DNA from 2 places in the Bradyrhizobium sp. AUGA SZCCT0169 genome. Region 1 is predicted to be linked to the other one. Evidence: riboswitches for the same ligand, from Rfam matches in the RefSeq annotation. Region 1 holds a riboswitch; the other holds the start of a gene.
The links. Region 1 has a riboswitch for S-adenosylmethionine ahead of JQ609_RS11865 (homoserine O-acetyltransferase). Riboswitches for the same ligand answer to the same signal wherever they lie in the genome.

Region 1 (3,405 bases):
ATCCGCCAGAACCCGAAATTCGGGAACGAGACGATGGCGCGATGGCCGATCCGCAGCAGGTTTTCCAGCACCACTTTCGGTTGCCGGGTCGCCTGCAGCGTCTGCGACAGGATCACGTAGTCGAAGGCGTCGTCGGGATAATTGACGAGGTCGGTGTCGGCGTCGCCCTGCACCACCGCAAGGCCCTTGGCGACGCAGCGGTTGACGCCCTCGCGCGACAGCTCGATGCCGCGCCCGTCGATGCCGCGGCTTTCCAATAGCTGCAGCAGTTCGCCATCGCCGCAGCCGACGTCGAGCACTTTGGAGCCGCGCTGCACCATCTCGGCGACCAGCAAATGATCGCTGCGAAGGTTTTCGGTGCGATGCGGCTCCACGCCGGTGAAAGGTAACGTCTGTTGCTGCAGCGACATATCAACCACCCGCCGTTTTCAGGCCCCGCGCGGTGCCTGCGGATCGCAGGAAAGCGCGGGAAATGTCGAAGAATTCGGGCACGTCGAGCAGGAAGGCGTCATGGCCGCGGTCGGTTTCGATTTCGGCGAACGACACCCGCGCGCTCGACGCGTTGAGCGCATGCACCAGCGCGCGCGATTCCGCGGTCGGGAACAGCCAGTCCGACGTGAACGACACCACGCAGAAGCGGGTCTGGATGCCGCTGAACGCTTTGGCCAGCACGCCGCCATGGTCGGCGGCGATGTCGAAATAATCCATCGCGCGCGTCAGATAGAGATAGGAGTTGGCGTCGAAGCGCTCGACGAACGACGAGCCTTGATAGCGCAGATAGCTTTCGACCTGGAAATCCGCGTCGAACGAAAACGTCGGCAGCTCGCGGTCCTGCATCCGCCGCCCGAACTTGCGGTGCAGGGCGGCGTCGGAGAGATAGGTGATATGCGCGGCCATCCGCGCGACGCCGAGGCCGCGATGCGGATGCGTGCCATGTTCGAAATAGCGGCCGCCGCGCCAATCCGGATCGGCCATCACGGCCTGCCGGCCAAGCTCATGGAATGCGATGTTCTGCGCCGAGTGGCGCGTCGAACATGCGATCGCCAGTGTCGAGAACACGCGCGCCGGATACGCCGCGGTCCATTGCAGCGCCTGCATGCCGCCCATCGAGCCGCCGACCACGCAGAACAGCGTCTCGATGCCGAGACGATCGATCAGCATGGTCTGCGCGCGCACCATATCGGGAAGGGTGATGATCGGGAAATCGAGGCCCCACAATTTGCCTGACGCCGGGTTGGTCGAGGCCGGGCCGGTCGAGCCCATGCAGCCGCCGATCACGTTGCTGCAAATGATGAAGTAGAGGTTGGTGTCTAGCGGCTTGCCGGGGCCGACCATGGTGTCCCACCAGCCATGCTTGCCGGTGACCGGGTGCGCATTGTTGACATGCTGATCGCCGGTCAGCGCATGGCAAACCAGGATGGCGTTGGAGCGGTCCGCATTCAGCTCGCCATAGGTCTGGTAGGCGATCTGGAACGGCGCCAGGTCGACGCCGCAATCGAGCTTGAGCGGCTGGTCAGCGCCGAACTTCGCGACCTGCGAGGTCGGATGATCCGCCTCATGGGCCCGATCCTCATTGTGGATCGAGGGGCTTGGTATCGACTGAACGTTTGTCATCTCGGCCACCGACCTCGAAAGCTGAGGTCCTCCCGGACAGAAATCAGGCCATAAAAAAACCCGGCCTGAACAAAGGTTCGACCGGGATCACTTCTGTCCCCGGCCTGTTTAGCGAGTTGTTTAACGTGGCTGCAAGCCGGCCGGCTCAAATGACCACGGAATGGGCTAAAGCTAGTCCGAAGGGAGCTTTTCGTCAAGGCAGGCCCCAAGGTTAACCCGCCCGCGAGCCCGCCAATGGCGATGTTTCTCTTTGCTTTCGGCGGCTGTCTTTCCTAATCAATGTCCTTGTATTTGCCGGTGATTTCGCCCCCCGGCGCTAAAGGCTAGAACATGTCCAAAGCACCCCCCGCCCCGCCCTCGCTCGCGGTGCTGCGCCAGGAGATCGACAGCATCGACGAGCAGGTTCACCGCCTGCTGATGGCGCGTGGCGACATCATCGATCGGCTGATCCAGGTGAAAGAGACCCAGGAGGTCGGCTCTGCGTTCCGCCCGGCGCGCGAGGCCGACATGATGCGGCGGCTGGTGGAGCGTCACCGCGGCATCCTCCCGATCGACACCATCGAGAGCATCTGGCGCGTCATCATCTCGACCTTCACCTACGTCCAGGCGCCGTTCTCGGTGCATGCGGACGTCTCGGTAGGCGAATCCGCGATGCGGGATTCGGCGCGGTTTCATTTCGGCTTCGTGGTGCCATACGTCGCGCATTTCAGCGCGCAGGCCGCGGTTGAAGCGGTGGCGAAATCGAAGGGCGACCTGGCGCTGGTCTCGGCGACGTCGAGCCGCACGCCGTGGTGGATCGAACTCGAGGCTGCCGGCGCGCCGAAGATCATCGCGCGGGTGCCGTTCCTCGAACGCGCCGACCATCCGGCGGCGTTGCCGGTGTTCGTCGTCTCGCGCGTCGCCGACAACGCCATGGTGACCGAAGTCGAGACCTGGAGCGTGCGCGTCTCCGGCTGGAACGCCGAGATTGCGCGCGCGCTGGCGCCGCTTGCCGACATCGTCGCCGTACCCGATACCGCCTTCGACGGCGCCGCGCTGCTGGTGTCGATATCAGGCATCGGACTTGAGAAGATCAAAACCGCCCTGATCGAGACCGGCGCGTCGGTGCGCTCCGCAGCCCTCGTCGGCAGCCACGCAACACGCTATACGGTGCCCCCGAACGGGGCGGCCAAATCCTAAAATAGACGCCCTACGATCCGGAGCCAGAAGATGTCCCGCCCCGTGCCGAACCCCGGCATTCTCGATATTGCGCCCTACACCCCCGGCAAGAGCCCGGTGGCCGAGCCCGGCCGCAAGGTGTTCAAGCTGTCCGCCAACGAGACGCCGTTCGGCCCGTCGCCGAAGGCGATGGCGGTCTACAGGGAAGCGGCTGGGCATCTGGAGGACTATCCGGAAGGCACGTCGCGCGTGCTGCGCGAGGCGATCGGCCGCGTCTTCGGGCTCGATCCGAACCGCATCATCTGCGGCGCCGGTTCGGACGAAATCCTCAATTTGCTGGCGCACACCTATCTCAAGCAGGGCGACGAGGCGATCTCGACCAGCCACGGCTTCCTGGTGTACCCGATCGCGACCATGGCGAACGGCGCCAAAAATGTCGTGGCGCCCGAGACCAATTTCACCGCCGATGTCGATGCGATCCTGAAGCTGGTAACGCCGCGCACCAAGATGGTGTGGCTCGCCAATCCGAACAACCCGACCGGAACCTACATTCCGTTCGACGAGGTCAAGCGGCTGCGCGCCGGCTTGCCTGATCACGTGTTGCTGGTGCTCGACGCCGCCTATGCCGATTAC
Region 2 (3,405 bases), on a different contig from region 1:
GCCGCGCGCCGGCTACAGGGTGATCTTCGTGTCGTTCGAGGGCGGCAAGCCTTCCGGCAAGCCGCAGGACGTGCTGACCGGCTTTGTCAGTGATGACGGTGAAGCCCGCGGACGTCCGGTCGGCGTGCGGTTAGACAAGCAGGGCGCGCTATTGGTGGCCGACGACGTCGGCAACACGGTATGGCGTGTGACGCCTGCGATGACGTCGGCGGCGAGGTAGGCACCAACCACCGTCATTGCGAGCGAAGCGAAGCAATCCATCTTTGCTCGGGAACGTGGATTGCTTCGTCGCTGCGCTCCTCGCAATGACGAGGTGAGAATCACACCCTGAAATGCTTGCTCAGTTTCAGGCCCTGGGCCTGATAGTTCGAGCCGATGCGCTGGCCGTACATGGCATGGGGCCGCGCCAGCATTTTTTCATAGACCAGGCGGCCGACGATCTGGCCGTGCTCGAGGATGAACGGCACTTCGCGTGAGCGCACTTCGAGCACCGCGCGCGAGCCCTGCCCGCCGGCGCCGGCATAGCCGAAGCCGGGATCGAAGAAGCCGGCATAATGGACGCGGAATTCGCCGACCAGAGGATCGAACGGCACCATCTCGGCGGCGTAATCCGGCGGGATCTGCACCGCCTCCTTGGAGGCGAGGATATAGAACTCGCCGGGATCGAGGATCAGGCTGCCGTCCGGGCGCGCCGCGATCGGCTCCCAGAATTCATCGACCGCATAGCCGCCGCGGCGGTCGACATCGACCACGCCGGTGTGGCGCTTGGCGCGGTAGCCGACAAAGCCGCCGGAATTCGCGCCGCTTAGATCGACGCTCAGCGCCACGCCATTGGCGAGATCGGCGTCGTCGATATCGACCAGCCGCTCGGCCTCATGCAGCGCGTCGAGCTCGTCCGCATTGAGGATGGCGTCGCCGGTGCGGAAGCGCACTTGGCTAAGCCGCGATCCCTCGCGCAGCAGCACCGGAAACGTCTTCGGGCTGATCTCGGCATAGAGCGGCCCGTGGTAGCCGGCGCCGATCATGTCGAAGCGGCGGGTACCGTCAGCGATCACGCGGGTGAAGACGTCGAGCCGCCCGGTCGAGCTTTTGGGGTTGGCGGCGGCGACGATCTCCGGCGGCAGCGCGAGGCTCTCCAGCAGCGGCACGATGTAGACGCAATTGGTTTCCAGCACCGCCCCGTCAGTGAGGTCGATCTCGTGCAGTTTCAGTTCGTCGATACGCTCGGCCACCGTCGCACCCGGCCCCGGCAGGAAGCTCGCGCGCACCCGGTAGGCGATATCGCCGAGCCGCAGATCGAGGCTCGCGGGCTGGATCTGGCTCTCGACAAAGGGATAGGCCGGCAGGATCAGGCCCGCATCCGCCATCGCCGCGATCATGCGGTCGGGCAGAATTCCGTTGGCGTCGGGCGGCAGCGTGAAAGGCACGGCGGTCCTCAAGGGAGCCCGGGAAGGATGACCCGAATGTCATCCAAACCTCATAAATATGGGCATTTAGGGGTTATCCGATGGCCGGCTTGACGAAAAGGGCGCGAGGGAATATCAGCATGACTTATCCCGTGGTGATTTGAGCCGGCCGGCTTGCAGCCACGTTAAATAAGTCGCTAAACAGGCCGGGGACACGTGTGATCCCGGCCTGTGGAAATTTTTCCAGGCCGGTTTTTTGTGACCATTTTCAATGGTGGTCGCGACGGAGGTCACATGCCTGAGGCTAAGTCTACCACCCGCTATCGTCCCGAAACCCGCATGGTCCATGGCGGCACGCTACGCTCGCAGTTCGGCGAGACGTCCGAGGCGCTGTTCCTCACCCAGGGCTACGTCTACGACAGCGCGGAGCAGTGCGAGGCCCGTTTCAAGGGCGAGGAGCCCGGCTTCATCTATTCGCGCTATTCCAATCCGACGATCGAGATGTTCGAGCGCCGCATGATCCAGCTCGAGGGCGCGGAAGCCGCGCGCTCGACCGCGACCGGCATGGCCGCGGTGGCGACCGCTATCCTCGCACCGCTCCGGGCCGGCGACCACGTGGTCGCTTCGAAAGCTCTGTTCGGCTCCTGCCTTTACGTGGTGCAGGATCTCTTGCCGCGCTACGGGATCGAGACGACGCTGGTCGACGGTCTCGATCTCGACCAGTGGCAGCGCGCGTTGCGCCCGAACACCAAGTCCTTCTTCCTGGAGAGCCCGACCAATCCGACGCTCGACGTGCTCGACATCCCGGCGATTGCCGAGATCGCGCACAGTGGCGGCGCACGATTGATCGTGGACAATGTGTTCGCCACGCCGATCTGGCAGAGCCCGCTTTCGCTTGGCGCCGACGTCGTTGTCTACTCCGCCACCAAGCATATCGACGGTCAGGGCCGCTGCCTCGGCGGCATCATCCTGGCCTCGGAAGCGTTCGTCGCCGAGCACCTCCATAACTTCATGCGCCATACCGGCCCGTCGATGTCGCCGTTCAACGCCTGGGTCCTGCTGAAGGGACTGGAGACGCTGGCGGTACGGGTGCGCGCGCAGACCGAGACCGCCGGCAAGGTGGCCGATGCGCTGGCGAAGCATCCGAAGATCTCGCGGCTGATCTATCCCGGGCGATCAGATCATCCGCAGGCCGAACTGGTGAAGCGGCAGATGCGCGCCGGCTCGACCCTGGTCGGCTTCGAGGTCAAGGGTGGCAAGCAGGCCGCGTTCCGCTGCCTCAACGCGTTGCAGATCTCGCGGATCTCGAACAATCTCGGCGACGCCAAGAGCCTCGTCACCCATCCGCCGACCACGACGCACCAGCGGCTGACGCCGGAGGCGCGCGCCGAGCTCGGCATCAGCGAAGGCTTCATTCGCTTCTCCGCCGGACTCGAGCATGCGGATGACCTGATCGAGGATTTTGCGCAGGCGCTGGAGAAGGCGTGAGCTGATTGCCACCAACACCATCGTCGTCCCGGCCTTGAGCCGGGACCCATAACCACAGGACGTTGTGAGTCAAGGAAGTGGTCGACCACCGTGTTTAATCAGCACGGCCGCGGCGTGGGTCCCGGCTCAAGGCCGGGACGACGGCGGTGTGTAACGGCAACAGCCGTAATCACATCGGCCGATAGGTCCGCACGTCGGACGGCACGTTGACGCCGAGCTTGATCTGGCCGACCGAGCGGATGATATCGTCGCCGAGCAGTTGCGCGAAGCAGGCGTAGCCCCAGTCGCTCATGTGTAGGCCGTCGGCGATGACGAAATTGTCCATCGGGATCGCCTGCTTCTCGTGCCAGTCGCGCATCACCTCGAAGCGCGGGAAGATGCCGACCTTGCGCAGTTCGGCGACCTTGCCCAGCAAATTGATCATCTTGCCCGCGCTCTCCGCGCGTTCGTTGACCCGCGGCGAATATTGCAGATCGATCAGCACCAGATCGGCGCCAGCCGCCTGAATGCG

Region 2: linked by a shared signal. The riboswitch ahead of JQ609_RS28740 (O-succinylhomoserine sulfhydrylase) and the one ahead of JQ609_RS11865 (homoserine O-acetyltransferase) in region 1 are both predicted to bind S-adenosylmethionine.

The regions. Positions count from the first base shown of each region.
Region 1 covers NZ_JAFCMC010000008.1:5,774-9,178, forward strand. Annotated here, with positions in the region: gene metW (methionine biosynthesis protein MetW) at 1-410, opposite strand, end outside; gene JQ609_RS11865 (homoserine O-acetyltransferase) at 412-1,614, opposite strand; SAM riboswitch at 1,702-1,781, opposite strand; gene JQ609_RS11870 (chorismate mutase) at 1,945-2,793, shown strand; gene hisC (histidinol-phosphate transaminase) at 2,824-3,405, shown strand, end outside.
Region 2 covers NZ_JAFCMC010000036.1:64,695-68,099, forward strand. Annotated here, with positions in the region: gene JQ609_RS28730 (sorbosone dehydrogenase family protein) at 1-220, shown strand, start outside; gene JQ609_RS28735 (2'-deoxycytidine 5'-triphosphate deaminase) at 321-1,427, opposite strand; SAM riboswitch at 1,549-1,628, shown strand; gene JQ609_RS28740 (O-succinylhomoserine sulfhydrylase) at 1,701-2,894, shown strand; gene JQ609_RS28745 (SGNH/GDSL hydrolase family protein) at 3,064-3,405, opposite strand, start outside.